DNA from 2 places in the Streptomyces albofaciens JCM 4342 genome. Region 2 is predicted to be linked to the other one. Evidence: riboswitches for the same ligand, from Rfam matches in the RefSeq annotation. Region 2 holds a riboswitch; the other holds the start of a gene.
The links. A riboswitch is a leader RNA that binds a small molecule or an ion and turns the genes downstream of it on or off. The one in region 2 is predicted to bind glycine.
Positions count from the first base shown of each region.

Region 1: it holds a riboswitch for glycine, as region 2 does, so the genes downstream of both, gcvT (glycine cleavage system aminomethyltransferase GcvT) here and gcvP (aminomethyl-transferring glycine dehydrogenase) in region 2, are expected to answer to the same signal.

Region 1 covers NZ_PDCM01000002.1:2,822,392-2,826,801, reverse strand. Annotated here, with positions in the region: gene glyA (serine hydroxymethyltransferase) at 41-1,300, opposite strand; gene gcvH (glycine cleavage system protein GcvH) at 1,356-1,730, opposite strand; gene gcvT (glycine cleavage system aminomethyltransferase GcvT) at 1,819-2,946, opposite strand; glycine riboswitch at 2,979-3,087, opposite strand; glycine riboswitch at 3,088-3,183, opposite strand; gene CP973_RS32180 (AAA family ATPase) at 3,435-4,169, shown strand; gene CP973_RS32175 (PspC-like choline-binding domain-containing protein) at 4,344-4,410, opposite strand, start outside.
Region 2 covers NZ_PDCM01000001.1:3,700,006-3,704,415, forward strand. Annotated here, with positions in the region: gene CP973_RS16635 (DNA polymerase IV) at 1-1,454, shown strand, start outside; gene CP973_RS16640 (PRC-barrel domain-containing protein) at 1,346-1,747, opposite strand; glycine riboswitch at 1,862-1,959, shown strand; gene gcvP (aminomethyl-transferring glycine dehydrogenase) at 2,148-4,410, shown strand, end outside.

The sequences.
Region 1 (4,410 bases), on a different contig from region 2:
GTGCCATGGAGGCACCCCGCCGCGGACCGCGTGACATGCGTCACAGCGACGGGTACAGCGGGTGCTTCGCCGCCAGCGTGGTCACCCGGGCCTTGAGCGCCTCGGCGTCGTACGACGGCTTCAGCGCCTCGGCGATGATGTCGGCGACCTCGCGGAAGTCCTCGGCCCGGAAGCCGCGGGTGGCCAGGGCCGGGGTGCCGATCCGCAGGCCGGAGGTGACCATCGGGGGCCGCGGGTCGTTCGGGACGGCGTTGCGGTTGACCGTGATGCCGACCTCGTGGAGGCGGTCCTCGGCCTGCTGGCCGTCCAGCTCGCTGTTGCGCAGGTCCACCAGGACCAGGTGCACGTCGGTGCCGCCGGACAGCACCGAGACGCCCGCCTCGGTCACGTCGGACTGCGTCAGGCGCTCGGCGAGGATGCGGGCGCCCTCCAGCGTGCGCTGCTGGCGCTCCTTGAACTCCTCGCTCGCCGCGACCTTGAAGGACACCGCCTTCGCCGCGATCACGTGCTCCAGCGGACCGCCCTGCTGACCCGGGAAGACCGCCGAGTTGATCTTCTTGGCGAGTTCCTGGGTGGACAGGATCACACCACCGCGCGGACCGCCGAGGGTCTTGTGCGTGGTGGTGGTCACGACGTGGGCGTGCGGCACCGGGTTCGGGTGCAGCCCGGCCGCGACCAGACCCGCGAAGTGCGCCATGTCGACCATCAGGTACGCGCCGACCTCGTCGGCGATCCGGCGGAACGCCGCGAAGTCCAGCCGGCGCGGGTACGCCGACCAGCCGGCCACGATCAGCTGCGGACGGGTCTCCTTGGCCAGCCGCTCGACCTCGGCCATGTCGACCTGGCCGGTCTCGTCGTCCACGTGGTAGGGCACCACGTTGTAGAGCTTGCCGGAGAAGTTGATCTTCATGCCGTGGGTCAGGTGCCCGCCGTGCGCGAGGTTCAGACCCATGATCGTGTCGCCCGGCTTGAGCAGCGCGAACATCGCGGCGGCGTTGGCCTGCGCGCCGGAGTGCGGCTGCACGTTGGCGGCCTCGGCGCCGAACAGCGCCTTGATGCGGTCGATGGCGATCCGCTCGACCACGTCGACGTGCTCGCAGCCGCCGTAGTAGCGGCGGCCGGGGTAGCCCTCGGCGTACTTGTTGGTGAGGACCGAGCCCTGGGCCTCCATGACGGCGGCCGGGGCGAAGTTCTCCGACGCGATCATTTCGAGGGTGGACTGCTGACGGTGGAGCTCGGCGTCGACGGCGGCGGCGACGTCCGGGTCGAGCTCGTGGAGGGAGCTGTTCAGAAGCGACATGACTCTTCCTGGGGTTCGCGGGGCGCACGGCCCCGCCAGGCGGCGGGTGGGCGGGTCAGCCGGTGAAGGCGGTGTACTCGTCGGCCGAGAGCAGGTCGTCCGGCTCGCCGCTGACCTTCACCTTGAACAGCCAGCCGCCCTCGAAGGGGGCGGTGTTCACCAGCGAGGGGTCGGTGACGACGTCCTCGTTGATCTCCGTGACCTCGCCGTCGACGGGGGAGTAGAGATCGCTGACGGACTTGGTCGACTCCAGCTCACCGCAGGTCTCGCCCGCCGTGACCGTGGCACCGACCTCAGGGAGCTGCACGAAGACGACGTCGCCGAGCGCGTTGGCGGCGTGCTCGGTGATGCCGATCGTCGAGACGCCCTCCTCGGCGGCCGACAGCCACTCGTGCTCCTTGCTGTAGCGCAGCTGCTGGGGGTTGTTCATGTCTTGATTCTCCTGGATGCGGTGGCGTGCTCGGTGCAAGGGTCTTGACAGATGAGACGGAGGCGCGGCCGGGACAGGGGCGCGCGCGTCACTTCTGGCGCTTGTAGAAGGGCAGCGCCACGACCTCGTAGGGCTCATGGGTGCCACGGATGTCCACCGCCACACCGGCGGTGCCGGGCGCGGCGTGCGCGGCGTCCACGTACGCCATCGCGACGGGCTTGCCCAGGGTGGGGGAGGGGGCACCGGAGGTGACCTCGCCGATCACGGCGCCGTCCGGGCCCACGACCGGATACCCGGCGCGCGGGATGCGGCGGCCCTCGGCGATCAGCCCGACCAGCTTGCGCGGCGGGTTGGCCGCGGCCCGGTCCCGGGCCGCCTCCAGGGCGGCGCGGCCCACGAAGTCGCCGCCGTTCGTCGTCTTCTCGAACTTCACGACCCGGCCCAGGCCCGCGTCGAACGGGGTGGTGTCCGTGGTCAGCTCGTGCCCGTACAGCGGCATGCCCGCCTCCAGGCGCAGGGTGTCCCGGCAGGACAGGCCGCACGGCACCAGGCCCGCGTCCTTGCCCGCCGCGGTGAGCGCCTCCCAGAGGGCGGGCGCGTCGGCCGGGCGGACGAACAGCTCGAAGCCGTCCTCGCCGGTGTAGCCCGTACGGGCGATCAGTGCGTCCACGCCCGCGACGGTGCCGGGCAGCCCGGCGTAGTACTTCAGGCTGTCCAGGTCGGCGTCGGTCACCGATTTCAGGATGCCGGGGGACTCCGGGCCCTGGACGGCGAGCAGCGCGTACGCGTCCCGGTCGTCGCGCACCTCGGCGTCGAAGCCGTCCGCCCGCTCGGTGAGGGCGTCCAGCACGACCTGGGCGTTGGCGGCGTTGGCGACGACCATGTACGCGGTCTCGGCGAGGCGGTAGACGATCAGGTCGTCCAGGATGCCGCCCTCGGCGTCGCAGATCATCGTGTAGCGGGCGCGGCCGACGGCCACGCCGCCGATGTTGCCGACCAGCGCGAAGTCCAGCAGATCGGCGGCGCGCGGTCCGGTGACGGTGATCTCGCCCATGTGGGAGAGGTCGAAGAGACCGGCGCGGGTCCGCACGGCGACGTGCTCGTCACGCTCGCTGCCGTAGCGCAGCGGCATGTCCCAGCCGGCGAAGTCGGTCATGGTCGCGCCGAGGGCACGATGGGTGGCGTCCAGCGCGGTCCGGCGGGGGGCTTGGGTCATGGTGGTGGCTCCCGGGCATGGGTGACAGGACGGTCTCCCCATCTGTCATCGGAACCTGAGAGGTTCACCGGAAGGCCGTCACCGGCCCCGGTTTGCACCTTGGGTGGAGCCACACCACGGCGGCCCGCTTTTCAGATCTGCCTCGCCCGCGCGGTATCGGGGCCTGAGAGATTCAAGGGAGGACTTGCTCCTTCGGCGCCCCGCCGTGGCGGCCGGGGACTCTCCCGCGCGGATTCAAGCGGCCGGTATGCAGTTGGCTGAGCGTGGCACCCGTACGGCGACGCGCGCGCGAAGGCGCGGTCCCGCACTCGGCGGGCACATCATCGCACGGGATCGCCGGATACAGGAGCCCTGGTCGTACCGGTGTTCGCGGGGGTGTCACGACAGTGTCCTGGGACGGTACTGATCGGGGGATTCCCTTGAAGCGCATTACCTTTTCTTGACACTCTGCGGGTACGGGGACGACACCGGACCGGGAGGGGATCACGGTGCACAGGCAGGCGGCGCTCGCGACAAGTCCGGGAGGCGCGCCCCCGGGCCGTGTCCCGGAGCCGACGGGAGCCGTCCCGGAGCCCCGGCGGCTGCCGCTCGGGGTGGTGCGTCCCGGCCGGACGCGGGGCGCGGCGGCGGACGTCGTCGACCTCAGGGGCCGGCCCGACCCGTACGGGACGGCCGAGCTGCACTTCGCGACCGGTGACATCGTGGTGGTCTCCGGCCTGCCGGGCAGCGGCAAGAGCACGCTCATGCTCCGGGTGGTGCCCGCCCTCGACGGGCAGGGCGCCGCCGTGCACCGCGTCGACTCCCAGGACGTGCGGGAGCGCTGGGAACGCGGCAGGCTGCGCCGGCTGCCGTACGCGCTCTACCGGCCGCTGGTCCGCGCCTCCCACTATCTCGGGCTGCGGCGGGCGCTGCGTTCCGGCGGCAGCGTGGTGGTGCACGACTGCGGCACGCTCGCGTGGGTGCGCCGCTGGCTCGCGCGCGAGGCCCGGCGCGGCGGGCGCGGGCTGCACCTGATGCTGCTGGACGTGCCGCCCGAGGTCGCGCTCTCCGGCCAGCGCTCGCGCGGGCGCGGCGTCTCCGGCTACGCCTTCGCCCGGCACCGGCGCGCGGTGCGGCGCCTGACCGCCCGCGCCCGCGCGGCCCGGCTCCCCGCGGGCTTCACCTCGGCCGTCCTGCTGGACCGCCCGGCGGCGGGCGCCCTGCGCCGGATCGGCTTCGAGTGAGGGTCATGCCGGTTTCCTGACGGTATGCCTGCTTTGTTCGGTTGCGCCGGAGTGCTGACGGGCCGTACGGCTGACGGGCCGTACGGAATGTTCCGTACGGCCCGTCAGACCCGTCCTAACCGTGGCATATCTCCCGCATCCGCGCCTCCTCTGGATGCTAGGTGCCGGGCCGATTCAGAGGCCCAGGGCCTTGATGAGCACCGTGGGCAGTGACAGCACCGAGTTGAGCAGCGAGCCGGTG
Region 2 (4,410 bases):
GGAAACCCGTGGTGGTCGGCGGGATCGGCCCGCGCGGCGTGGTCTCCACGGCGTCGTACGAGGCCCGGGTCTTCGGGGTGCGCTCGGCCATGCCGACGGCCCAGGCCCGCCGCCTGTGCCCGAACGCGGCGTATCTGACCCCGCGCTTCACCCTGTACCGCCAGGTGAGCGACCAGGTCATGGAACTGCTCCACGCGCTGTCGCCGCTGGTGGAGCCGCTCAGCCTGGACGAGGCCTTCGTGGACCTGGAGGCGGGCGGCATCGCGGCCGACACGGCGGCCGTACGGGCCGTGGGGGAGCGGCTGCGGCGGGACATCCGGCGGACGACGGGGCTGACCGGTTCGGTGGGGCTGGCCGGGGCCAAGATGCTGGCCAAGATCGCGTCCGAGCAGGCCAAGCCGGACGGCCTGGTGGTCATCGCGCCGGGGTCGGAGCGGGAGCTGCTGGGCCCGATGACGGTGCGTACGCTGCCCGGCGTCGGCCCGGCCACGGCCGAGACACTGCGCCGGGCGGGCATCCACACGGTCGCCGAGACGGCGGAGGCGGGCGAGGCGGAGCTGGTGCGCCTCCTGGGCAAGGCGCACGGCACCGGGCTGTACGCCATGGCGCTGGGCCGCGACGAGCGGCCCGTGGTGGCCGAGCGGGACGCGAAGTCCATATCGGTCGAGGACACCTTCGACGTGGACCTGACCGACCGGACGCGGGTGCGGTCCGAGGTGATGCGGCTGGCGGACCGGTGCGTGGAGCGGCTGCGGGCGGCCGGGCGCTCCGGCCGGACCGTGGTGATCAAGGTGCGCAACTACGACTTCTCGACGCTGACCAGGTCGGAGACGCTGCGCGGGCCCACCGACGACCCGGGTGTGGTGCGGGAGGCGGCGGCCCGGCTGCTGGACCTGGTGGACACGACGGGCGGCGTGCGGCTGCTGGGCGTGGGCGTGACCGGGCTCGCCGACTTCACCCAGGAGGACCTGTTCGCCCAGCTGGCGACGGAGAAGGCGGCGGCCGAGGAGGCGGCCGAGCGGGAGCGCCGGGTGGCGGCGGAGGCGGCCCGGGAGGCGGCCGACGAGCCCGAGCGGCCCCGGCGCTGGCTCCCCGGGCTCGATGTGGTCCATGACGAGCACGGCGCCGGCTGGGTGCAGGGCAGCGGCGTCGGCCGGGTGACCGTACGGTTCGAGCAGCCGTGGTCCGGGCCCGGCCGGGTGCGCACCTTCCCCGTCGACGACCCGGCGCTGCGCCCCGGTGATCCGCTGCCGCTGGTGGGCGGTCCGCCGGGCGGCGAGCCCGAGGGATCCGGCGGCCCCGGTGGTCCGAGCGCCCGGCCACCCGCCCCCCAGTCCCCGGTCCCTCAGTCCTCCGACCCCGCCACTCTCCCGAATTCCGTGTCGGCCCGCGCGGCGTCCGAGCCGGGGACGGGCCCGGAGACGGAGTCGGGGGCCGGGATGTCCAGCCGGTAGTGGTGGTAGAGCTGTAGTTCCTGCTCCGGCGAGAGGTGGCGGCCCACCCCGAAGTCCGGCGCATCCCTGATCAGCTTGCGGTCGTAGGGGACGTGCAGCGCCTCGTCGACCAGGTCGCTGGGCTCCAGGGGCACGAACGCGTCCCGGCTGAAGATCCCGGTGCGTACGGCCGCCCATTCCGGTTCTCCGGTCGCGTCGTCGAGGTACACCTCGTCGACGGTGCCGATCTTGGTTCCGTTCTTGTCGAACGCCTTGCGGCCGATCAAGCTGCGGGGATCGATATCGGTCTGCACGGTCCCTCCAAGTGGTCGCAACTGCCTTGTGACAACTACCAAACGGCACATTTCATGCCCCGGCCACTCGAAGGAACGCCCGTTCGCCGCGCTGGTAGGCTGGCGAACGGCTGTCGACCCCATGCGGGAGAGTCCTTCGCCGATCATGGCGGAGGCGCCGAAGGAGCAACTCCTCCCCGGAATCTCTCAGGCTCATGTACCGCATGGACGAGGTCACTCTGGAAAGCAGGGCGGGCCACGGACGGGCACAGCGCCGGAACCCCTCCTCACCGACGGTGAAAGCCGGTCCCGCGCGCGGAACCGGTGAAGCTCTCAGGTTGCGATGACAGAGGGGGAGGCCGTCCGGGCACCAGCGCCGTGGTGCCCCGCAGAGGTCGAAACGACCAGGAGGCCCCCGCAGATGACCACCAACCGCATCTCCTTGACCGAGCTGGAACGCGGTACCCCGTTCGAGCAGCGGCACATCGGTCCCGGTCCGGAGGACCAGGCCAAGATGCTCGCGCAGGTCGGGTTCGGATCGCTGGACGAGCTCACCGCGGCCGCCGTACCGGATGTGATCAAGAGCGCGGAGGCGCTGGGGCTGCCCCAGGGCCGTACCGAGGCCGAGGTGCTGGCCGAGCTGCGGGCGCTGGCGGACCGTAACCAGGTGCTCGCCCCGATGATCGGCCTCGGCTACCACGGCACGTTCACCCCGCCGGTGATCCTGCGCAACGTGATGGAGAACCCCGCCTGGTACACGGCCTACACCCCCTACCAGCCGGAGATCTCGCAGGGCCGCCTGGAGGCGCTGCTCAACTTCCAGACCATGGTCGCCGACCTGACCGGGCTGCCGACCTCCGGCGCCTCGCTGCTGGACGAGGGCACGGCCGCCGCCGAGGCGATGGCTCTCGCGCGACGGGTGGGCAAGGTCAAGGAGGGCGTCTTCCTGGTCGACGCCGACTGCCTGCCGCAGACCATCGCCGTGATCGAGACCCGCGCCGAGCCGACCGGCGTCGAGGTCGTGGTGGCCGACCTGTCCGACGGCATACCGGCGGAGGTGGCCGAGCGCGGTGTCTTCGGCGTGCTGCTCCAGTACCCCGGCGCGTCCGGTGCCGTACGCGACCCCCGCGCGGTGATCGAGCGGGCGCACGAGCTGGGCGCGATCGTCACCGTCGCCGCCGATCTGCTGGCGCTGACCCTGCTGACCTCGCCGGGTGAGCTGGGCGCGGACATCGCCGTGGGCACCACCCAGCGGTTCGGCGTGCCGATGGGCTTCGGCGGCCCGCACGCCGGTTTCATGGCCGTACGGGAGAAGTTCGCCCGCAGCCTGCCCGGCCGCCTGGTGGGCGTCTCGGTGGACGCGGACGGCAACAAGGCGTACCGCCTCGCCCTCCAGACGCGCGAGCAGCACATCCGCCGGGAGAAGGCCACCAGCAACATCTGCACCGCACAGGTGCTGCTCGCGGTGATGGCGGGCATGTACGCCGTCTACCACGGCCCCGACGGGCTCGCCGCCATCGCGCGCCGTACCCACCGCTACGCCGCCATCCTGGCCGAGGGCCTGCGGGCCGGCGGCGTCGAGGTGGTGCACGGCGCGTACTTCGACACGCTGACCGTACGGGTGCCGGGCCGGGCCGCCGAGGTGGTCGCCGCGGCCCGCGAGGCCGGCGTCAACCTCCGCCTGGTCGACGCGGACCTGGTGGGCGTCGCCTGCGACGAGACCACCGGGCGCGCTCAGGTGCACGCGGTGTGGAGCGCCTTCGGCGTCCGGGCCGACATCGAGCGGCTCGACGCGGCCGTGGCCGACGCGCTGCCGCAGGAGCTGCTGCGCGGCGACGCGTACCTGACGCACCCGGTCTTCCACCAGCACCGCTCCGAGACCGCCATGCTGCGCTACCTGCGCCGCCTGTCGGACAAGGACTACGCACTGGACCGGGGCATGATCCCGCTCGGCTCCTGCACCATGAAGCTGAACGCGACGACCGAGATGGAGCCGGTCACCTGGCCCGAGTTCGGGCAGCTGCACCCGTTCGCGCCGGTCGAGCAGGCGCAGGGCTACCTCACCCTGATCGCGGAGCTGGAGGAGCGGCTGGCCACGGTCACCGGCTACGACAAGGTCTCCATCCAGCCGAACGCCGGCTCGCAGGGCGAACTGGCCGGGCTGCTGGCCGTACGGGCCTACCACCGCGCCAACGGTGACGAGCAGCGCACCGTCTGCCTCATCCCCTCCTCGGCGCACGGCACCAACGCCGCCAGCGCCGTGATGGCCGGCATGAAGGTCGTCGTCGTCAAGACCGGCGCGGACGGCGAGGTGGACGCGGACGACCTGCACGCCAAGATCGAGCAGTACCGTGACCAGCTCGCGGTGCTGATGGTCACCTACCCGTCCACGCACGGCGTGTTCGAGGAGCACATCACCCAGATCTGCGCGGCGGTGCACGACGCGGGCGGCCAGGTGTACGTGGACGGCGCCAACCTGAACGCGCTGGTCGGGCTCGCCGAGCCGGGCAAGTTCGGCGGTGACGTCTCGCACCTGAACCTGCACAAGACCTTCTGCATCCCGCACGGCGGCGGCGGTCCCGGCGTCGGCCCGGTCGGCGTCCGCGCCCACCTGGCGCCGTACCTGCCCAACCACCCGCTGCAGCCCACCGCGGGCCCGGAGACGGGCGTCGGCCCCATCTCCG